DNA from 3 places in the Photobacterium sp. DNB23_23_1 genome. Region 1 is predicted to be linked to each of the others. Evidence: riboswitches for the same ligand, from Rfam matches in the RefSeq annotation. Region 1 holds a riboswitch; each other region holds the start of a gene.
What was found. A riboswitch is a leader RNA that binds a small molecule or an ion and turns the genes downstream of it on or off. The one in region 1 is predicted to bind thiamine pyrophosphate.
Positions count from the first base shown of each region.

Region 2: another riboswitch for thiamine pyrophosphate. It lies ahead of thiC (phosphomethylpyrimidine synthase ThiC); the one in region 1 lies ahead of thiD (bifunctional hydroxymethylpyrimidine kinase/phosphomethylpyrimidine kinase).
Region 3: another riboswitch for thiamine pyrophosphate. It lies ahead of thiB (thiamine ABC transporter substrate binding subunit); the one in region 1 lies ahead of thiD (bifunctional hydroxymethylpyrimidine kinase/phosphomethylpyrimidine kinase).

Region 1 is NZ_JBNNXT010000029.1:47,383-55,278, reverse strand. It holds gene ACVA53_RS17150 (S1 family peptidase) at 1-97, opposite strand, end outside; gene ACVA53_RS17145 (hypothetical protein) at 311-799, opposite strand; gene ACVA53_RS17140 (PhnA domain-containing protein) at 1,052-1,624, shown strand; TPP riboswitch at 1,820-1,918, shown strand; gene thiD (bifunctional hydroxymethylpyrimidine kinase/phosphomethylpyrimidine kinase) at 1,979-2,806, shown strand; gene ACVA53_RS17130 (ABC transporter ATP-binding protein) at 2,863-3,597, shown strand; gene ACVA53_RS17125 (ABC transporter permease) at 3,590-4,426, shown strand; gene ACVA53_RS17120 (ABC transporter substrate-binding protein) at 4,479-5,438, shown strand; gene tenA (thiaminase II) at 5,470-6,135, shown strand; gene ACVA53_RS17110 (YdcF family protein) at 6,204-6,848, opposite strand; gene ACVA53_RS17105 (YaeQ family protein) at 6,967-7,506, opposite strand; gene ACVA53_RS17100 (GIY-YIG nuclease family protein) at 7,683-7,896, opposite strand, start outside.
Region 2 is NZ_JBNNXT010000003.1:1,151-9,046, forward strand. It holds gene ACVA53_RS02895 (voltage-gated chloride channel family protein) at 1-1,058, shown strand, start outside; TPP riboswitch at 1,169-1,266, shown strand; gene thiC (phosphomethylpyrimidine synthase ThiC) at 1,379-3,301, shown strand; gene thiE (thiamine phosphate synthase) at 3,301-4,530, shown strand; gene ACVA53_RS02910 (HesA/MoeB/ThiF family protein) at 4,541-5,302, shown strand; gene thiS (sulfur carrier protein ThiS) at 5,310-5,528, shown strand; gene ACVA53_RS02920 (thiazole synthase) at 5,529-6,299, shown strand; gene thiH (2-iminoacetate synthase ThiH) at 6,310-7,422, shown strand; gene ACVA53_RS02930 (aminopeptidase P family protein) at 7,528-7,896, opposite strand, start outside.
Region 3 is NZ_JBNNXT010000011.1:81,476-89,371, forward strand. It holds gene leuC (3-isopropylmalate dehydratase large subunit) at 1-1,077, shown strand, start outside; gene leuD (3-isopropylmalate dehydratase small subunit) at 1,094-1,696, shown strand; gene ACVA53_RS09500 (DUF547 domain-containing protein) at 1,861-2,643, shown strand; TPP riboswitch at 2,751-2,850, shown strand; gene thiB (thiamine ABC transporter substrate binding subunit) at 2,960-3,940, shown strand; gene thiP (thiamine/thiamine pyrophosphate ABC transporter permease ThiP) at 3,954-5,549, shown strand; gene thiQ (thiamine ABC transporter ATP-binding protein) at 5,543-6,262, shown strand; gene ACVA53_RS09520 (PhoH family protein) at 6,348-7,724, opposite strand.

The sequences.
Region 1 (7,896 bases):
TTCCACCGACAACATAACTTGATATATCAGATGCAAAACATCCCCCTGCGACAAACAAAGGAAGCAAAGCTAGTCCTTTAAACCATTGCTTTTTCATTTCAATCAACTCGTGATGTAATTTTATGCTTCTGATAACGCTAACAAAACTAATTCCACAACGTTGATATCAATCATCTCTTTTGCGATGCGTGTAAAGAAACTAATCCGTAATAATGCAACAGCAACATAATAATTTAACGATGTTAAAATATTAAAAGCGAGACCGGCTCGCTTTTAATATCACCACTAATAACACAGTAACGTATTCGGCCTACAGACCAATGCTTGAGCAATTTACGCGTTCTATATCAAAATCAGCATAAGTATCACCTAACAGCTCAGCTGCTAGTTTTGGATAAAAACCATTGTCATATGCTGCTTTGACTTCAGCTATATCAATGGTATATAGCTTGATCCCTAGCTTACTGACTTCATCAGGCACACAAGCCGTATCACTTCCAGCCCCAAAGCAGACATCACCGCTTGTATCAATGACACCACAACCCGTATCTTCAATATTGATACCAAGTGAACCCAATTTATTGTCCAGATCATCTTCTGAACCCGCCGGAAACTCGTCTGGCAATGTAATCGGGTATTCGTTTTCAATACTATCAATACTGGTGTAACCTTCCGCTCCCCCAACGTCAGCACCTGTAACCGCAAAAACTTCCGCATTTCCCGACACGGTATTGACCACATCGTCGTCATCACACCCAATAAGTGCAAAAGCTGAAAGTAAAAAAAGTACCTTCTTCATATATATTCCTATTTTTTCTCAATAACTGCTTGTTTAGGCACTTTAATATTAGTCACAAGCCAATATCACCTATACATTTTCGTTTCATTTTTTTTACATGAATTTTGAATAAGGCTGTTTTTTGAACGTAAGTAAATGAGAGTATTGTGATCTTGATCTTGATTCCTTTCCTTCTCAGAATTAGATGGCATAATAAACAGAATAGTTACCTGTATGGTAGCTAACACCATTACACTTCCTTGGAATATTCCTATGAGCATTGAATCGATCGTTAAAGAGCGCTCTGGCGCTAAATGTGAACTGTGTAGTTCAGAAGACAACCTGAGCGTTTATGAAGTACCTGCGTCTCCTGATCAAACAGCGGGTAGCTGTGTGATGGTATGTGGCACTTGCCGTACAGAAATCGAAGACGCTGAAACCCTGGACCAAAACCACTGGCGTTGTTTAAACGACAGCATGTGGAGCCAAGAGCCCGCTGTTCAGGTAATGGCTTACCGTTTACTGAAGCGCCTTTCTTCAGAGACTTGGGCACAGGATTTGCTCGATATGCTGTACATGGAAGAAGACATGATCGAATGGGCAGAGAAAGGTATCGCACTTGCTGAGCTTGATGCGATTAAAACTGTTGACGTGAACGGTACCGCTCTACAGGCCGGTGACAATGTAACAATCATCAAAGACCTGCCAGTAAAAGGCTCAAACCTTGTGATCAAGCAAGGTACAGCTGTACGTGGTATCCGCCTGACTGACAACCCTTTACATGTTTCAGGTAAAGCGGCGGGCACCAATATGGTTATTATTGCTGCATATTGTAAAAAAATGTAATTAAACTGGCAGCCACGCTGTGGCTGCCAGTTCATTCCTCTGCTGTATTTTCTTCATCCATCACCTCATTTTATTCCTAACATGTTTGCCCTATAGGAAAAAACATGTTTAGATTAGCCACATATTCAGGCATATAAGCCGAAAAGCAGTTTTTTAAAGGCCAATATTTCTCTTTAGGCCAACAAGTAAAATTTTGTTCGTTAGTCGGGGAGCGCCGAGCGCTGAGACCACGTAGTGGGACCCGTTGAACCTGATCCATTTAATAATGGCGTAGGGAACTAGCTGCACTGCCCCTTTTCGCACCCTTTCAGGTACGATGGCATTAGCTACCTTACGTCTTTGATAGAGGTAACTATGTCAATTCCATCAAATACCCCAATTACTCTTACCATTGCTGGTTCAGATAGCGGCGGCGGTGCTGGCATCCAAGCCGACATTAAAGCTATCTCTGCAACTGGCGGCTATGCCTGTTCGGTAATCACAGCCTTAACGGCACAAAATACCCAAGGTGTCACTGGCATTCTTGGTATTGATCCTAGTTTTGTCGAACAACAACTGGATACTGTATTTTCAGATCTTGACGTTAAAGCCGTTAAAATTGGTATGCTGAGCGATGCCAATATCATCCGCATGGTGGCAAAAAAGCTGCGTCAATACCAACCTAAGTTTTTGGTTATTGACCCAGTAATGGTGGCGACTAGTGGTGACCTGCTGCTTGAGCAAGACGCCATCTCAACACTCAAATCAGAGCTACTTCCCCTTGCAGAAGTGATTACACCAAACCTCCCTGAAGCAGCAGCTCTTATTGGCTCTGCGCTTCCGGAAACCGAGCAGCAAATGTCTGACATGATTTCAGCACTGCGAGCTATCGGTGCCCGCTCAACCCTTCTCAAAGGTGGCCACCTAGAAAAAGATGACTTCAGTACCGATTTACTCATCCTCGAAAATGACGTTATTCGCATGAGCACACCACGAATAGCAACCCGAAATACCCACGGTACTGGGTGTACACTCTCGGCGGCTACGGCTTCCTTCCTTGCCCAAAAATACCCGCTAGAAGACGCAGTTCGACATGCCAAGAGCTATATCACTAAGGCTATCAAGCATGCAGATGAGCTACAAATTGGTTCAGGACACGGACCGGTAAACCATTTCTTTGCAGGCCATTTCAAACCTGAATAAGCATGGAAGCTAAACAAATAATGAATAACACTCTCGCCACTGACAAAGCAGTAGGGATGACAGTCAATGTTGAGCGGCTAACGCTTCGCTATAACGATGCAGAGCACCCACTGTTCAAACAGCTCGATGTTACGCTACCAGCAGGAAAATGGACCTGCCTGCTTGGTAAAAGTGGCTGTGGTAAAACCACCCTGCTTCGCCACCTTGCTGGTTTACTAGAAGATAATGTGACTTGGAATGGCAGTATCACTACCAGCAATACATTGCCACTTGATGGTAATCTTGCCTACATGGCACAGCAAGACCTGCTCTTGCCTTGGCTAAATGTCATCGACAATGTGTGCTTAAGTACACGCTTTGGTTCGTCAAAAAAAACCGATAAACAAAAGGCGGCGACACTACTCGAGGCAGTCGGCCTCGCGGATAAGTTAGATGCTATGCCTAACCAACTGTCCGGGGGTATGCGTCAGCGTGTGGCTCTTGCTCGTACATTGATGCAAGACAAACCCTTGGTGCTAATGGATGAGCCTTTCTCAGCATTAGACGCAGTTACGCGCCATAAATTACAGTCATTATCTGCAACCCTGCTTGCAGATAAGACAGTCTTATTAATCACCCATGATCCCCAAGAGGCGCTTCGTCTTGGTCATCACATTTATATGATGACAGGTATTCCAGCATCAATTAAACCATTACCCGTTCCACTGAATACTCCACCTCGGCAATTCGATGGTGAGCTCGCAGCTCTCCAGCAAGGGATCATCAATGAACTGGAGAGTGATTATGTCTGATCAATCCATCTCGTCCAAGTTGCAGAACCCCTTACTGGAGCAACAAGCCGCGAGTCAAAAAGCGAGTAAAGGCATTCAGTCTCTTGTCGCGCAGCAAATATCACGCTTCATTATTAGCGTTGCGATCATCATGGGGTTATGGCAAACCAGCGTCGTCATTTTTGAGCTTCCCACTTTTATCCTGCCGGGCCCTGTTGCCGTCTTCACCAAGCTCATCGAGCGTGCTGATGTTCTTTGGCACCATACGTTAGTTACAGGGACCGAAGTACTTTTTGGTCTTCTTTTGGGTCTAGCGATGGGATTATTTTTCGCCCTACAAATGCTTGTCTTCGAGCCTTTAAGACGCTGGCTATTACCGATATTGATCACCAGCCAAGCAATACCCGTTTTTGCCATTGCTCCTATTTTGATGCTTTGGCTAGGTTATGGCATAGCATCCAAAATTGTCATGGCCGCCCTGATCATCTTTTTTCCCGTCACCACATGTTGTTATGACGGCCTTCGTCACACACCTAAGGGCTACCTTGACTTGGCTACCACCATGGGGGCAACGCCTTGGCAACAGCTATGGCATGTTCGCCTGCCTGCCGCCTTACCCGCTTTAGCATCGGGAATACGCGTTGCTGTCGTTGTCGCACCTATCGGTGCGGTAATAGGTGAGTGGGTAGGATCTAGTGAAGGACTGGGATATTTGATGCTACAAGCCAATGCTCGAATGTTTGTTGATGAGATGTTCGCGGCTTTGTTTATCTTGGCATTTTTCTCAATCAGCCTGTACTTCATGACCGACCTTTTATTAAAAAAAGCCATTCCATGGCAAAACCAATAGTTAGCACCTACAAAAACGGAATGCTTTCTTCGTTCACCAACAAGGAAATAGAATGAAATCCAATTTGTTTAAAGCGGGTAAACCGCAACTTATTGCTGCTGCAGCGTTAATGATCGCATCTTTTAGCGCTTCTGCTGAAGAGAAAGTGACTCTAATGCTGGACTGGTTCGTTAACCCAAATCATGGCCCGATTATTCTTGCAAAAGAGAAAGGCTGGTTTGCTGAGCAAGGGCTGGAAGTGCAAATTCAAGAGCCCGCGGACCCAAGCGTCCCGGACAAGTTAGTTGCAGCTGGTCGTATCGATCTTGCTGTTTCATACCAAAGTACACTGATTTCCAGTATTGCGGCTGATCTACCTCTCGTCCGTTCAGCAACCTTAATTTCAGGTCCATTGAACTCATTGATTGTTCTAGATAAGTCAGGCATTAAATCAATGGCTGATCTGAAAGGAAAGAATATAGGAGTTGCTATTGGCGGGAATGAAGACGCGACTATCGGTACGATGCTGCGCTCTGAAGGCGTTGATATGAACAGCGTAAAGATTATCAACGTCGGCTGGGCGCTATCTTCTTCGCTGGCCTCTGGAAAAGTGGACGCCATTTGGGGTGGACTACGTAACTTTGAACTTAACCAACTGGCTATCGAAGGCTATGACGCAACAGCTTTCTACCCAGAAGAACATGGCGTGCCTCCTTATGATGAGCTTATTTTTGTTGCCAACAAGCATAATTACAACCCAGAAACCATTAACAAGTTCAACACTGCAATCGAAAAAGCCACGGTCTACCTAATCAACCACCCAGAGCGAGCGTGGGAAGAGTTCGCTGCCTACTCACCAGATACGTTAAATAACGAACTAAACCGCCGAGCTTGGGAAGATACATTAACCCGCTTTGCCCTACGCCCTGGTGCCGTAGAGCTAAAACGCTATGACGAATATGCTGAGTTTATGAAGCAGTATGACATCATTAAAACGCTGCCAAAAGCCCAAGACTACGTGCTGACATTTTAAGCATTACCTATTTAAGCTTTAAGGACACATCATGAACTATCAAGATCTGATCAGCTACTGCCAGCAAGACTGGAATGATTATACCGAGCATGATTTCGTTAACCAATTGGCGATGTCATCGCTAAACAAGCATGCTTATTTGCACTACCTCAAGCAAGATTTTCTGTTCCTAAAACACTATGCCCGCGCTTATGCTTTAGCTATTTTTAAATCTACAACCCTTGAAGAAATGCGCGAGCCCTTGCCAAGCCTTACCGCACTTCTAGAAACTGAGATGTCACACCATGTTGAGTATTGCTCTACATGGGGGTTGACCGAAGCGGATATGGAGGGAGAGCCTGAGGATTTCGGTACTGTCAGCTATACACGCTATGTATTGGATACAGGGATGGCCGGTGACCGTACCGACTTATTCGTTGCACTGGCACCTTGTGCGATAGGTTATGCCGTAATAGGCAAGCGTCTTGCGAACTGGCAACAAACAGTCCTAGAAGGCAACCCATACCGAAGCTGGGTTGAGTTGTATAGTGGTGAGGATTACCAAAACAGCGTTGACGAAACTATTCGTCGGTTAAACAAGATGCTTAAAGAAGTCCCACTTCACAGCCAACGTGGGCAACGTTTGTGTGAAATATTCAAAACGGCTACTCGTATGGAGGTTGCCTTCTGGCAGCAAGGCATGAATGCCGCAAAATAAATAATATAATGATAAGCCCTGCTGTAGGCAGGGCTTGCACACCATTATTCAACGGTTATATTAAAAGCTTAAGCCAACAAATGGTCCTTAAAGCCTAGTTCGATTAACTGTTCAAAGGCTTGCCAGACCTCATCTGGGATTTCCTGCTCTACAGAATATCCATAGCTCGGGTAAACTTTTATCCGCTGTAAATCACCCAACATGACATTAATTATATCGCTGTACGACAATGCCTCGTTTGGGTATTCATCAAAATCAATATTCGGAGAAGATACTGCTACCTTTTTGCCCGGCCAGTTCTGCTGAAAAGTTGCATAGGCGCGTCTTTCCATAAATGGCTTTTGGACAAGAATCAGACTTTCTGGGTTTAAGCCCTTCATTTCAAGCAATTCACGAGTAAACTGAATATTCTCACCGGTATTTGTCGATTGAGGCTCAAGCAAGATCGCTTGCTCTGGTACACCCATATCCAACGCCAATTCAGCAAATGCTTCGGCTTCAGAACCTTTATACATGCCTCGCGTTAACTCACCTTCGCCGCCAGAAAATACGATGTATGGAGCGAAACCATCAAGAAACAATCTTGCCGCATGTTCTGCCACTCGAATATCGTTACTACACAACACAAAGATACAATCACTAGGGACGAGAGTGTGGTTTAAGTGATGATAGTTCCACACTGTTGTTGCTAAAGCATGCACACTTGATGGCATTCCAATACTCCTTATTGCTAAAAGGCGAAAAGCTGCCTGATAAACAAGCAGCAAGTAAGGATATCATGAAGAGGTTGGATGACTATTGAGTGACAATCAACGTTGCGAATCCATTGAGTTAGCGTAGCCACCACTCAGGAGTAAGGGTACAGCTCTTATCACCCAGCATCAGCCATCCTTGATCAGCTTCGATCGTTAATTGAAGGTTCATTGAACGTTCAACCATAGACTCGAGTTCTGCGAGGGTCTCATCATTGAAGAAAACCACTGAGATATTGCCGTATTGGCTAATTTTTGCTTGATGCTGTTTCCACCACACAGGAGCAGCGTTATCACCGTATGCAACAATGATAACTTTATCCGACTTATGAGCGGCTTTCTTCAGTCGCTTCTCGTCGGGCAACCCCAGGTCAATCCAAAGCTCGATATCATCAGTCAGGCTTTTCTTCCATAATGCTGGCTCGTCCGCCTCACAGAGTCCTTTCGTATACTGCAAATCCTCATCAGCATTGAAGCCCCATGCAACCAGGCGAAGCATCAGGCGTTGCAGCGTTTCTGATGGATGGCACGCCAGTGTATGTTGTTTATCGATGTACACATGACGGTCAAGATCCGCAACGTTAAACTGAGCTTTGTAGATAGTGGCTTTAAGTGCCATAAGAATATCCTGGGAAAATATAAAAATAATACAAAATGATATGCGCAGTGTAGATTGAACAAAGAGAAGGTTCAATTTCAATTAACTAGCAAGCGCTAAAAAAACAATTTATAGGTAATTAAAAGATAAAATATAACAATTAATGAACATTTTTACGTTCTTTTAACTGCCTTGGTTCATTTTTCAACCAAATTAAATACACTAAAACAGCCTGCAACAATTTGTTCCTTGGTACGCTTAGGCAACCGTTTGATGCGATATTCAAGCTGCATTGCTAACCGTTTATCACCCACACATTCAGACCAAGATAATTGTAATGGTCCCTTCCCTTTTAAGAATTTGGCCCCCCGCTTGGAAGACTGGTGCTCATTAAACCGCCTTTCGACATCT
Region 2 (7,896 bases), on a different contig from region 1:
CAACCGTACTAACCCACTTGTTCGGTGGCTCGGCTGGCCGTGAGGGGACTGCTGTGCAAATTGGTGGCGCATCGACTCACTGGTTGGCACGTAAATTTAAGTTAAATGAGTCTGATACCCGCCTTATTTTAATTGCTGGCGTAGCCGCTGGCTTTGGAGCTGTATTTGGTACCCCTCTGACTGGTGCTATTTTTGCCCTTGAGGTGTTAGCTATAGGTCGCTTGCGTTACGATGCAATCATTCCTGCCTTGTTCGCTGCAATACTGGCAGATGTGGTTTGTTCTGCCTGGGGCGTGCACCATACTCATTATCGAATCGATTTTCTTGAAAACATCACCTTGTTTGAGCATGCGGTTAAAGTGGACTTGTGGATAATTGCCAAGATTGTTGTTGCAGCGGTAGCATTTGGGTTGGCGGGGTATTTGTTCGGTGAACTAACCCATGCCTTCAAAGATATCTTTAAGGCTACCCTGAAAAATCCGTATCTGATTGTAATGGTCGGTGGTTTAATCGTTATTGGTGCTGTGCAGCTAATTGGTAACTATGACTATATTGGTCTGGGTGTTTACTCAAGCCGAGAAGGTGGTGTCAGTATCTTAACGGCCTTCCAAGAGGGAGGTGCCGAATGGTATAGCTGGTTAATCAAGCTGTTGTTGACGGCAATCACCCTTGCTGCTGGTTATAAGGGCGGTGAGGTCACACCGCTGTTTTTTGTTGGCGCAACTCTGGGTAATACCATGGCTTGGGTGCTAGGTGCTCCGGTTGACTTGTTTGCTGCTCTTGGTTTCTTGGCGGTATTTGCCGCTGCGACCAATACGCCATTGGCTTGTACCATTATGGGCGTTGAGCTATTTGGGGCCGAACATATGTTGTATTTTGCCATTGCTTGCTATACCGCTTATTTCTTCAGTGGCCACACCGGGATCTATTCATCGCAACGAGTGGCGGTACCTAAGTTGCTTGACTTGGATGGTGCGCCGAAGATCACCCATAAGCTGGGCGAGTTGAGAGAAACCCATTCCTCATTGCTTAAATTACTTGTGAAACGCTTCAAATAATTTTGTTTTAACGTGGCGTGTTATGCAAAGGTAACAATGTTTTTGCCAATTAAGTATTAATTTTGTGGGTTCTATCTTGCCGTGGTTGAACCCCTTTCATATACTGCTATTTCAACTTGTCGGAGTGCCATTTGGCTGAGACCGCATTGCGGGATCCGTAGAACCTGATCAGGCTAATACCTGCGAAGGGAACAAGAGAGACTCTTCTGTATCACTGTATCCACAGTATCAGACGAAACTATACACCCTACGTATAGCCTCTTGTTTACGCACCCATCCGCCAAGCAACTTCCCCTTTATGGACAAAAAAGGAAATTGCTATGTCGAATCGCAAACAAGCGAGACTGGAAGCGAAACAATTTATCGATTCACTGACCATTCAAGCCTACCCTAACTCCCGGAAAGTTTATGTTACCGGTAGTCGCGAAGATATTCGTGTACCAATGCGTGAAATTACTTTGGCTGATAGCTTAATTGGTGGTACCAAAGACGATCCCGTTTTTGAGCCCAATGAAGCAATCCGTGTTTATGACACTTCAGGCTTTTATACGGATCCGGATCAACCCGCAGATATCTATGCTGGCCTGCCCAAATTGCGTGAGGCATGGATTGAGGATCGGGGGGATACCGAGCACCTTGATGAGCTAAGTTCGCAATATTCCAAAGCCCGTTTGGCCGATGACACACTTGATGAACTGCGCTTTGAACAGCAGGCGCGTATCCGTCGCGCCAAGATCGGTACCAATGTCACCCAGTTGCACTATGCCCGCCAAGGGATCATTACGCCCGAAATGGAGTTTATCGCCATTCGTGAAAACATGGGGCGTGCGAAATATCGCGATGAGGTGCTAAACCAACAGCATCCGGGCATGGCTTTTGGTGCTAACCTTCCTGAAGAAATCACGCCTGAATTTGTCCGCCGCGAAGTTGCCGAAGGCCGGGCAATTATCCCTTGTAATATCAATCATCCGGAATCTGAACCGATGATCATTGGCCGGAATTTTTTGGTCAAGGTTAATGCCAATATCGGCAATTCGTCGGTTAGTTCATCTATCGAAGAAGAGGTTGAGAAGTTAGTGTGGTCTACCCGGTGGGGCGGCGACACGGTGATGGATCTCTCAACCGGCCGAAATATTCACGAAACCCGCGAGTGGATCATTCGTAACAGCCCGGTTCCGATTGGTACCGTACCTATGTATCAGGCACTGGAGAAGGTCAATGGTATTGCTGAGAGCCTCAACTGGGAGGTGTTCCGCGATACCCTGCTTGAGCAAGCGGAGCAGGGCGTTGATTACTTCACTATCCATGCCGGTGTCTTATTGCGCTATGTCCCAATGACGGCCAAAAGGCTCACTGGTATTGTCTCGCGCGGTGGTTCGATCATGGCCAAATGGTGTTTGGCTCATCATCAGGAAAGCTTCTTGTATGAGCATTTCCGCGAGATTTGTGAGATCTGTGCTCAGTACGATATTGCCCTATCGTTAGGGGATGGCCTGCGTCCGGGGTCGGTGGCTGATGCCAATGATGAGGCGCAGTTTAGTGAGCTACGTACTCTGGGTGAGCTGACCAAGATCGCGTGGGAATACGATGTCCAGGTAATGATCGAAGGGCCTGGCCATGTACCGATGCACATGATTAAGGAAAACATGGAAGAGCAGCTCAAGCACTGCGATGAAGCGCCGTTTTATACCTTAGGACCTCTGACTACTGATATTGCTCCGGGCTATGACCATATTACCTCAGGCATCGGTGCTGCCACGATCGGCTGGTACGGTTGTGCCATGCTGTGCTACGTCACTCCTAAAGAACACCTCGGCTTACCGAATAAAGAAGATGTAAAGGTGGGGCTGATCACGTACAAGCTGTGTGCCCATGCGGCAGACTTAGCAAAAGGCCACCCTGGCGCTCAAGTACGTGATAACGCCTTGTCGAAGGCTCGCTTTGAGTTCCGTTGGGAAGATCAATTTAATCTGGCTTTAGACCCTGAAACGGCTCGAGCCTACCATGATGAAACACTCCCTCAGGAATCCGGCAAGATCGCGCATTTCTGTTCAATGTGCGGACCGAAATTCTGCTCGATGAAGATTTCACAAGAAGTTCGTGACTATGCGAAAGGGCTGGAAAAAGAAGGTGATTTAGCAGTGAAGGTGTTGGATGACCCACTTGAAGGCATGCAGCAAAAAGCCGATGAATTCCGGGCCAGGGGAAGTGAGCTTTATCACCCAATTAAAGAGGAAAGTTAATGAACGCGTTGTGTTTACCCGATCACTTAGCGCCATTGCTGATGCACATTGAGCCATTGTTGGCCGCTGCTGAAAAATATCAGCTCGGTGAGGCCGTTAGTATGGAGTGGAGCGGATCGGAGGTGGTAGACATTCACTTAGAAGGCATCGCCTTCACGGTGGCGTTTAATCCGTCCGAAGCGATGAACCATGAAGTAGAGGTGCGTGATCAGTGGATCGCCCCTTACCCATCATTGGCAGAGATGCAGCAGTTGGTGGCGGAGAATCCGGCGCTGGTTGTTTGTGGGCTACCGACAGAGCGGGGTTGTGTCGATATGTGGCACCATCTCGGTGAAGCCCGTGCCGTGTATTGTCATCATGCAGGCGCCAGTGAGCCGCAGCGGGCGATGTTGCTGGCTGCTCTAGCATTGGACTACCCGCTTGAAGATGCGGTAACCCTGTCGCGCGCCCATGCCCGTGGCTATTTGGAAAGTCACTCGGATGGCTATGGTGAAACCGGCTGGCCGATGGTGCGCTCGCTTTTCCCGCGCCCACTTACTGTCAATCATCCAGAAAGCAGCGCGCTTGGCTGGGTAAGCAGAGAAGTTGCTGTGCCGCCGTTTGCCACGGTCGAGCGCGATAAGCTGGCGTTGTATCCAGTTGTCGATACCGCTGATTGGGTAATCCGCTTGCTCGATTTGGGGGTGAAGACGACCCAGCTACGGATCAAAGATCCGTCCGAGCCGACACTGGCCACCCAGATCAACTGTATCGTTGAGGCTGGCAGGCAACATGGTGCTCAGGTATTTGTGAATGATTACTGGCAACTGGCAATCGATAATCAGGCTTATGGTATCCACTTGGGGCAGGAAGATCTGGAAACGGCTGATCTGGCGGCTATCCAACAAGCTGGACTTCGTCTCGGCCTGTCAACCCATGGTTACTACGAGATCCTTCGAGCGGCCGAATTTGCCCCAAGCTATATTGCATTGGGCCATATCTTTCCGACTACAACCAAAGACATGCCATCCAAACCGCAAGGGTTGAACCGTTTAGCGCTATATCAGAAGTTAATTGGCGATGCTTTCCCGACTGTCGCGATTGGCGGTATTGATTTATCGCGTGCCGAGCGGGTGTGGCGTACAGGGGTGAGCAGTGTAGCGGTTGTACGCGCCATTACCCAAGCGGATGATCCGGCACAGGCTGTTGCGGCATTTGATGACATCTTGGTCCGTAACCCAGCCGAATAGGAAGGCAATCATGCTCAGTGATCAGGAATTTCTGCGCTATAACCGTCAGATCATGCTGCCGCAGATCGGCGAGGCTGGTCAGCAATCATTGACCAGCGCTCAGGTGTTGTTAGTCGGTGCGGGCGGCTTGGGATCGGCGGCGGCTTTATACCTTGCTGGTGCAGGGATCGGGAATCTAGTGATTGCCGATGATGATACCGTCGATAGCTCTAATCTGCAGCGTCAGGTTATTTACCGCGATAGCGATCAAGGCAAAGCCAAGGCTGCTATGGCGGCAGAGCAGTTGCAGGCGTTAAACCCACATATTCGTATCCGGGCCGTTAAGGCTCGACTGGCTGATCAACGGTTGGCAATGGAAGTCTCGTTGGCTGATGTTGTCCTTGATTGTTCCGATAACCTAGAGACCCGCTATGCCGTCAACCAAGCCTGCTTCAAAGCCAATACACCGCTGATCTCGGGGGCAGCTATTCGCTGGCAGGGTCAACTGATGGCGTTTGATTTTCGCCAGGGTAAGGGGCCGTGCTACCACTGTTTGTTCCCGCGTCAGGAAGGGGCTGTTGATGAGCCACAAAATTGCAGCAATTCAGGGATTGCCGGGCCGGTGGTTGGCACCGTGGGTAACTTGCAGGCACTGGAAACTATTAAATTACTGACCGGTGCTGGCGAAGTGGGCTTTGGCTCCCTGCGTCAGTTCGACGGTCTGACGATGGGCTGGCAAGCCTTTCAATTACCAACAGATAGATCGTGCCCAGTTTGCGGGACGGGAGAATAAAACCACTATGACAACAGCAACTCTGATCCAAGTTCGGGTCAATGATAAACCGGTTGAGGTGCCTGAAGGGCAGTCTCTCGGTGCCCTGCTGATCCAACTGGAAATGCCGCTTCAGGCCACTGCGGTAGCGCTTAATGAAGATATTGTTGCCCGCAGTGAGTGGGACGTAACAGTACTAAGCACCGGCGATCGCATCGCCTTGTTCCAAGCGATTGCAGGAGGATAAATGCTAACTATCGCTGATAAGACGTTCTCGTCACGGCTGTTTACCGGTACCGGTAAGTACGCCAACCGCCACGCGATGGCGGAATCGATCATTGCCTCCGGCTCTGAGCTAGTCACCATGGCCTTGAAACGTGTGGATATTGAAAGCCGCGATGATGATATTCTTGCCCCGTTGGTTGAGGCAGGGGTCAATCTATTGCCAAATACTTCCGGTGCAAAAAATGCCAAGGAAGCGGTATTCGCAGCCAAACTGGCCCGTGAAGCTCTGGGGACTAATTGGCTCAAGCTGGAAATCCACCCAGATCCTAAGTACTTGATGCCTGACCCGATAGAGACCCTGGCGGCTGCCGAAGAGCTGGTGCGTGAAGGTTTCATTGTTCTACCTTATTGCCATGCCGACCCGGTATTGTGTAAGCGTTTAGAAGAGGTTGGGTGTGCTGCGGTCATGCCACTAGGAGCGCCGATTGGTTCCAATAAAGGGCTGGCCTCGCGCGATTTTCTTGAAATTATCATTGATCAGGCAAGAGTACCTGTGATTGTTGATGCCGGTATTGGCGCGCCGTCCCATGCAGCTGAAGCGATGGAGATGGGAGCGGATGCGGTATTGGTGAACACGGCGATAGCGGCTGCTGCTGATCCGGTTGTGATGGGGCGGGCCTTTAAGCTAGCAGTCGAGAGTGGCCGGATGGCGTATGAGGCCGGTTTGGCGGGGACGGTTAACCATGCTATAGCCTCAAGCCCTTTAACCGCTTTCTTGGATCAGCCTGCTTAAGGAGCCTGCAATGAGTTTCGTGGATGAGTGGAAGCAGTTTGATTGGGATGACATCCGGCTGTCTATCTATGGCAAGACAGCGGCGGATGTTGAGCGGGCGCTGCGCAAACCAAAACGCGATCTGGAAGATTTCAAAGCCCTGATCTCGCCGGCAGCAGAACCTTATCTCGAGCAGATGGCACAGCAGTCGGCGGCGTTGACCCGTAAGCGGTTCGGTCATACGGTGTCGTTTTACATTCCGTTATACCTGTCCAACCTGTGCGCCAATGCGTGCACCTACTGTGGTTTTTCGATGGAAAACCGTATCAAGCGCCGTACTTTGAATATGGCTGAAGTAGAGCGTGAATGTGAGGCGATCAAGGCTAAACAGTTCGACAGTATCTTACTGGTTACAGGTGAGCACGAGCGTAAGGTCGGGATGGAATACTTCCGAGAAGCACTGCCGGCGATCAAATCCCATTTCAGCTATTTGGCAATGGAAGTCCAGCCGCTGGAGCAGGATGAATATGCTGAGCTGAAAACCCTTGGTTTGGATGCGGTGATGGTCTATCAAGAAACCTACAGCGCGCCGACTTATGCCCAGCATCACTTACGCGGCAACAAAATGGATTTTGAGTACCGGTTGGCCACGCCTGATCGCTTGGCAAAAGCCGGGATTGATAAGATCGGGATCGGTGCCCTGATTGGCCTGGAAGAGTGGCGTACTGACTGCTTTTTTGCCGCTGCGCATCTTGACTACCTTGAGCGTACCTACTGGCAAACACGTTATTCGATTTCCTTCCCGCGACTGCGTCCGTGTGAGGGCGGCTTGCAGCCCAAATCGGTGATGAATGATCGCCAATTGGTGCAGCTGATCTGTGCTTACCGACTGTTTAACCCGGAGGTTGAGCTGTCGCTGTCGACCCGAGAATCGGCACAGTTTCGTGATAATGTGTTGCCATTGGGGATCACCACTATGTCGGCCGAGTCCAAGACCCAACCGGGTGGTTATGCTGACGATGTACCGGAGTTGGAGCAGTTTGCGATCAGCGATGAGCGCCCGGCAGCCGACGTCGCCGCAGCGGTCAAGCAGCGTGGATTTGAGGTGGTGTGGAAGGACTGGCACCACGCGTATTCTGGCTAACAGGCAGATCGAGTGGTTTAAATTAAAGATAAAAAAACACCCGCACAGGTTATCTGTGCGGGTGTTTTTCATTTTGTTGTTAGCGTTATGTCATTAACGCAATTATTAACGCGTTAGCGGCGCTGTCGCTTGTTCTAGCCACGCCAGATCGTCACCTTGCAGCGATGGGCTAAGCACATCGAAAACGCTCTGGTGGTAGTTGTTTAGCCAGTTAAGCTCAGCGTCAGTCATCAGCGCCAGATCAACCAAGCGACGGTCGATAGGGGCACGGGTCAGAGATTCAAAGCCCATCACTGTCATGTCACCCGCGGTTTCCACTTCCACAACCAGCTCCAAGTTTTCGATGCGGATCCCAAAAGCATCAGCCCGGTAGTAGCCCGGTTCGTTTGACAGCACCATGCCCGGAAGCAGGGCGGTTGGGTTGTATACTTTGGCAATACGTTGCGGGCCCTCATGGACACTCAGGAAGTGACC
Region 3 (7,896 bases), on a different contig from region 1:
CTCGGCATCACCCTGCCGGGCATGACGATTGTGTGTGGTGACTCGCACACCGCCACCCACGGCGCATTCGGCTCGCTGGCATTCGGGATCGGTACCTCGGAAGTCGAGCACGTACTGGCAACCCAGACCTTAAAACAAGCCCGTGCCAAGACGATGAAGATCGAAGTCAAAGGCAAGGTGGCTGAGGGCATTACGGCCAAGGACATCGTGCTGGCTATCATCGGCAAAACCACCGCTGCTGGCGGTACTGGTCACGTAGTGGAGTTCTGTGGTGAAGCCATTACCGATCTTACCATGGAAGGCCGTATGACGGTCTGTAATATGGCCATCGAGCTAGGTGCCAAGGCAGGCCTTATCGCTCCGGACCAAACGACCTTCGATTACATCACGGATCGCAAGTTCTCTCCGACCGGCGGCGATCTTGACGCGGCTATCGAATACTGGAAGACGCTAAAGACTGACGACGATGCCAAGTTCGATGCGGTTGTGACCCTAGATGCCAAAGACATCAAGCCGCAGGTCACTTGGGGGACAAACCCAGGCCAGGTCATTGCTGTCGACCAACCCATCCCAGGCCCGGCTGACTTTGTCGATCCGGTAGAGCAGGCGTCGGCTGAAAAAGCACTGGCTTACATGGGTTTGGAAGCAGGTAAAAAACTGTCTGATTTTGCAATCGATAAAGTCTTTATCGGCTCATGTACTAACTCACGTATCGAAGATATGCGTGCAGCAGCAGCGATTGCCAAAGGCCGCAAGGTTGCATCAAACGTGCAGGCACTGGTTGTTCCGGGATCGGAGCAAGTGAAAGCCCAGGCTGAAAAAGAAGGACTGGATAAGATTTTCATCGAAGCCGGTTTCGAATGGCGCCTACCAGGCTGTTCAATGTGTCTGGCGATGAACAACGATCGCCTAGGTCCGGGCGAGCGCTGCGCATCAACCAGTAACCGTAACTTTGAAGGCCGCCAAGGTCGCGACGGACGTACCCACCTAGTCAGCCCTGCGATGGCTGCGGCAGCCGCTTGTGCTGGCCACTTTGTTGATATCCGCGAACTAGACAACGTTGCAGTGACGGCTTAAGAGAAGGAACGAAACAATGACAGGATTTAAACAACATACCGGACTGGTCGTTCCATTGGATGCAGCCAACGTCGATACCGATGCCATCATCCCTAAGCAGTTTTTGCAAAAGGTCACCCGTACCGGTTTTGGCAAGCACCTGTTCCATGACTGGCGCTTCCTTGATGATGCTGGCGAGCAGCCAAACCCAGAGTTCATCATGAATGCCCCACGCTACCAAGGGGCAAGCATCTTGCTGGCGCGCGAAAACTTTGGCTGTGGTTCTTCGCGCGAGCACGCACCATGGGCACTGGCCGATTACGGTATCCAGGTTATGATTGCGCCTAGCTTTGCCGATATATTCTACGGTAACTCCATCAACAACCAGATGGTGCCGGTACGCCTGACCGAGCAGGACGTTGATGAGATCTTCCAATACGTCGAAGCCAGCGAAGGTGCTGAGGTCACCGTTGATCTAGAAGCGATGCTGGTAACAGCCAACGGCAAGCAGTACGGTTTTGAAATCGATGAGTTCCGCCGCCACTGCCTGCTAAACGGTCTGGATAATATCGGTCTAACCTTGCAACATGAAGACAAGGTTGCCGACTATGAGCGTAACATCCCAGCGTTCCTAGCTTAGCCGAGCATACCTTAACGGTAAAAAATGACGCCCCAAGCCTGTGCTAGGGGCGTTTTATTTTGTCTTTTTTGCAATAAAATCATTCCCTACCGGGTCGTCTAAGCTAATGATAGCCAAGAATCTTGTCGCCACTTCAGACAATGATGTTTCACAGAGGATCCCCTATGCGTTTTATTGTCAGTTTGCTGTTTATCCTGCTATCGGCCAGCGCCTTTGCAGCCCCCAAGGCCAATCTATGGTCCTACTGGCAGCAATACGCCACCACCAATTCACAAACGGTTGATCATAACCGCTGGCAGCGCCTGCTCGATAAATACCTTGTCGTCCAGCCAAACCAAACCTTGTTCCGCTATGGCCGGGTAACGGACAGTGACAAGTATGAACTGGATCGCTACCTGCGCGATCTTACCAAACTCGATCCGCACCAGCTAAACCGTAACGAGCAATTTGCCTACTGGGTAAATCTCTACAATGCCCAAACGGTTAAGCTGATCCTCGATAACTACCCTATTACGTCCATCACCAAACTGGGTGGCTTCTTCAGCTTTGGACCATGGGATGAGCAAGTACTCACAATTAATGGCAAAACGCTCTCCCTCAATGATATCGAGCACCGTATCTTACGGCCTATCTGGCGTGACCCGCGTATCCACTATGTGGTCAACTGTGCCAGCCTAGGCTGCCCGGATCTCCAGCCAGACGCATTCACCGCCAGCAACAACGAACGCCTGCTGGAAAAGTCAGCCGTACGCTTTATCAACAGCCGTAAAGGCGTGAACCCACAAAGCGGCAAAACCACACTTTCTTCAATTTATGACTGGTACGGCAGTGACTTTGGTAACCAATCTCAACTTCAAAAACACATCAACCAATACCGGCAGGGGGCACAGGTTACGCTAGGCAATGTCAGTTATGACTACAACTGGTCACTCAATGATGCAAAATAGCCCCTTCTGGAGCAACAAACAGCCAACGCGCCGCTCATCCGATATCTGGGTTAGCATAAAAGAATGTTCCTACTGGCAACCCGTACCTCAGCACATTACAATAATCAGCGTTCTCATTGGGGAGCGCTTGTCGCTGAGATTGCTAAGGCAAAACCCACAGAACCTGATCCAGTTAATGCTGGCGTAGGAATTGAGTTCTATACGGTATGCCTTGTTATCCCGCGAGGCTGGCATGATGCCAGCCTTATGCTCAACCCTGTGCCGCTCATACGATTTTTATTCCTCTTGCCGGACGCAAGAGCATCAGGAGCGCATAGTGAAAAAATTACTCCCTCTTCTAACCTTGGCTGCCGCTCCGGCATTGGCCGTGGACAATACCCTGACGGTTTACACCTACAGCTCATTCGCCTCAGACTGGGGACCGGGTCCGGCGATCGAAAAAGCCTTTGAGGCACAGTGCGAATGTAATTTGGAATTTGTCGCGCTTGATGATGGTGTATCCATCCTCAACCGCATTCGCCTTGAAGGTAAGCGCACCAAAGCCGATGTATTGCTTGGCCTTGATAACAACCTGATCGCCGAAGCCAAGAAAACAGGACTACTGGCTGAGCATCAGGTTGATACCAGCAAGTTAACTCTGCCAAACGGATGGAGCGACACCACCTTTGTTCCTTATGACTACGGCTACTTCGCCTTTGTCTATGACAGCACCAAGCTGGCGAACCCACCCAAGAGTTTGGATGAGTTGGTCAACCGTGATGACTTGAGCATCATCTACCAAGATCCGCGTACCTCGACACCGGGCCAAGGCCTGATGCTGTGGATGAAATCGATCTATGGCGATAAAGCCTCAGACGCTTGGCAGCAACTGGCACAGAAAACAGTCACGGTCACCAAAGGTTGGTCTGAAGCCTATAGCATGTTCCTCAAGGGCGAGGCCGATATGGTGCTCTCTTACACCACCTCCCCGGCCTACCACTTAGTTGCCGAGCAGGATGACAAATACAAAGCAGCCGACTTCAGTGAAGGGCATTACATGCAAGTAGAGGTTGCCGCCAAACTGAAAAGCAGCCCTAACCAGGCACTGGCCGATCAGTTTCTGGCCTTTATCCTGACCCCAGAGTTCCAATCCGTGATCCCGACGGGTAACTGGATGTACCCGGTGACGAATGTCGCGCAGCCCGCTGAATTCAACGTGCTAACCCTGCCCGCAAAGGCGCTGGAGTTTTCTGCCCAGGATGTTGCCAAGCAGCGCAGAAGCTGGGTACGCGAGTGGCAACAAGCACTGACCAAGTAGCGGGCACTCACTTTTGAACGCACGTACCCCCCAACTGGTGCCCGGCCTGATGACTGCCGGGCTCATTCTCTTTCTCGTGTTCGGGGCCCTTGCCGCCTTGATCAATGAAGCCAGTGATCTTGATATTGCCTTACTTTGGAATGATCCATACCTGCGGCATATTACCGGTTTCTCCTTTACCCAAGCCCTGCTCTCGACACTGCTGAGTATTGTGCCTGCCATTCCTGTTGCCTATGCCCTATCGCGCCGGCAATTCCCAGGCAAAGCCCTGCTAATGCGGATCTTTGCCATGACCTTGGTACTGCCGGTGCTGGTCGCAGTATTCGGCCTGTTGGCGATCTACGGCAACAATGGGTTGCTGGCCAGTGCACTGGCTCAACTAGGATGGCAGGGAAGCTTCTCGCTCTATGGCCTGCAGGGGATATTGTTGGCGCATGTGTTTCTCAACCTTCCCCTGGCGACCCGGCTGTTTGTCCAAAGCCTTGAGGGGATCCCGTTTGAGCAGCACCAGCTATCCACCCACCTCGGGATGTCCAGCTGGCAAACCTTCCGCTTTGTCGCCTGGCCGAGACTACGCCAGCAGCTACCCCATGCCATCGGCCTAGTGTTCATGCTGTGCTTTACCAGTTTTGCCGTCATTATGGCGCTGGGTGGCGGCCCTAAGGCCACCACTATTGAACTGGCCATTTACCAAGCCCTACGCTATGACTTTGATTTAGCTGGTGGAGCCATACTGGCCCTGTGGCAAATGCTGCTGTGCTGCAGTTTGGTATTACTGAGCCAACGCTTTGCCAAGCCACTGGCAACATCCAGTCAATCCATCACCAATCCGCGCCAAAGTCAGTTTGATAGCCTAGCCAGCCGCTGCTGGGATGGATGCTGGATAGGGTTGGCTCTGCTGCTGGTATTGCCCCCGCTGTTGTCCGTTGTCCTTGCCGGACTTAATAGCCAGACCCTTGATGCCCTGCGCAACCCTGGACTCTGGTTGGCGGTACAACACTCACTGCAAATTGCCAGTATTGCCAGCGTGCTGGCTCTGACTGGAGGAACGGCCATTCTCCTTACCAGTCGGCAATGGCGACTCCAGCACCGCCGCTGGCAGGCTGACGGCTTGGATCTGATCGGCACCATTATTCTGGTTACACCGGGGCTGGTATTAAGTACCGGGATCTTCCTGTTGCTACGCCAGTTCACCGATGCCTTTGCTGCTGCGTTTTGGGTGGTCATTGCCGTCAATGCCCTGATGGCACTGCCGTATGTCCTCAAAACCCTCAGTCAGCCAATGCTCCATGTGGCCCAGCAATATGACCCCCTGTGCCAGAGCTTAGGCATGCGTGGACTATCGCGGCTGATGCTGGTGGAGTGGCGAGCCTTGAAAAAGCCGTTTGCCCAATCATTGGCTATCGGGTTTGTGTTGTCTCTTGGCGATTTGGGCGCCATTGCCCTGTTCGGCAGCCAAGACTTTCAAACCCTGCCACTCTATCTATTCCAGCTACTCGGCAGTTATCAAATGGACGCGGCCGCCGTAGCGGCACTGCTCCTGCTTACCCTTAGCCTTGGTCTCTTCTCCTTGGTCGAAAGACTGATCACCCGGACTCCGTCATGTTAACTTTGCAGCGCTTACAACATTGCTTCCACCATCCCAAGCAATCAAGCCAATCCACCCAGCTCTGTTTCGACCTCAAAGTGGAAACTGGCGATATCGTTGCCCTGCTCGGCCCGAGCGGCGCAGGCAAAAGTACATTGCTTGCCATGGTAGCTGGCTTTCTTGCCCCTGATAGTGGCAAGCTCACGGTCAACGGCCACCCCATTGAGCAGTTGCACCCGGCCAAGCGCCCGCTCTCTATCTTGTTCCAGGAGCATAATTTGTTTCCCCACCTGAGCGTCTATGAAAATATCGGCCTCGGGTTGAGCCCGGCACTCAAGCTGAGCAACGAACAAAAAGAAGACATTATTGTTGCGGCCGAGAAAGTAGGGTTACAAGGCTACCTCGATCGCTTGCCGGAGCAGCTATCCGGCGGCCAACGGCAACGGGTCGCACTGGCGCGGTGCCTGATCCGTCAGCGCCCCCTGCTGTTGCTCGACGAGCCCTTCTCGGCGCTGGATCCGGCATTGCGCAAAGAAATGCTCGAGCTAGTCAGAAAGCTAGCGCGAGAGCAGGGTACGACCGTACTGATGGTCACCCACAGCCCGGAGGATGCACTGAAGATTGCCGACAAGTGTGCCTTTATCTGTCAAGGACAGGTGAAAGTGTTTGGCCCGAGCCAAGATATCTTGGTTACGCCGAGCGATCCCGCCCTCACGCAATACCTTGGCCATTAGAACAAGAAATTAAAGCGACCATACATGAAAAAGCGAGCCAAACGGCTCGCTTTTGCTATTGGGTTAATGACCGGACCTGCAGTCGCTACAGGTTCTCCTCGGCAAATTCAGCCAACCGGCTGCGGACAACGCCATTGAGATAGATGTTGGCACTGCCTTCGAAATTCTTGAAACGCTCGACGATATAGGTCAAGCCCGACGTAACAGGAGAAAGGTAACTGGAGTCAATTTGGGCTAGGTTACCTGAACAAACCAATTTGGTGCCTTCCCCACAGCGGGTGATGATGGTTTTGATCTGTGAGGCAGTGAGATTTTGACACTCATCCAGCAGTACAAAGGCATTCTGGATTGAGCGTCCCCGCATAAAGTTAACCGATTTAAATTGAATATTAGCCTTGTCGAAAATGTACTTCATTGAACCATCAGTACACACATCGTTTTTGTGCAAAGCCTCCATGGTATCGGTGACTGCCGCAAGCCAAGGCATCATTTTCTCTTCCTCGGTGCCCGGTAGGAAACCGATAGACTCGGCAATTTCAGGGGTATTGCGGGTCACGATGATCTTGTCGTACATTCCTTTTTCAATTACCTGCTCCAGCGCCGCAGCCATGGCTAAGATGGTCTTACCACACCCGGCAGGGCCAGTCAGGATCACCAAATCAATCTTCGGATCCATCAAGGCATCAAATGCCATCCCCTGGTAGATGTTTTTTGGGTGGATCCCCCATGCCTGCCGGCTAAGCAAGCGTTCGTGGCCGATATCTTTCAGGGTCAGGGTTCCGGCGTCGATAGACTGGACCCGACCGGCAAAATCACTGTCCTCATCAATTAAGTATTGGTTAATAAACGGTGCTTCGAACAACTCCGACGGCAGGGTATGCACCGTCGAGCGGCCCTTATTCTCCGAATAACACTCACCGACTCGCTCCCAGAAATTACCACTAAACTTGTGGAACCCCTTGGTCAGCATTTTGACGTCATCAATCAGCTGATCGGTACGGTAATCATCGACAAAATACACCCCGGCGCCTTTGGCACGCAGTCGCATATTGATGTCTTTGGTGATCAGAACCACTTCACGCGGTGCGTAATGGGCTTGGAGAAACAGCACGCCATTTAGGATACGGTTATCCCCGGCTTTGTCGGCAAAGGCATGGACCGTTTCGGTGACTTCGTAATCGGCAAAAATCGAGACCTTGCCAAGTCCGCCACCTTCGGGGCCAAGTGGGATCCCTTCGGCAATTTGCTCGGGAGTTGCGTCATGGAAGATATCTTCTAAGGCGCGGATGGCAACACGGGCATCACGGGACACATCCCGCTTACTGTCCTTGATGCGATCAAGCTCTTCGAGCACGGTCATCGGGATAACAACGTCATGCTCTTTGAAGGAATAAACTGCGAGGGGCTCATGAAGCAGAATATTGGTGTCTAGAACGAAAACTTTCCTACCAGCTTCATCCATAGGTACCTCCTTGGTAACAAAACGGTGGGTTTTCCACCAGAGTTTTTCCTGTGCCCGTAAAAACGGGTTGTTACTATTAAAGACCGGAGATAATTAAATAAATGTGACAGTTACAGTTTGGTACTTTCTTATCACAATGACCGTGACCTTGCTCACGGGTTGCAGTAACATT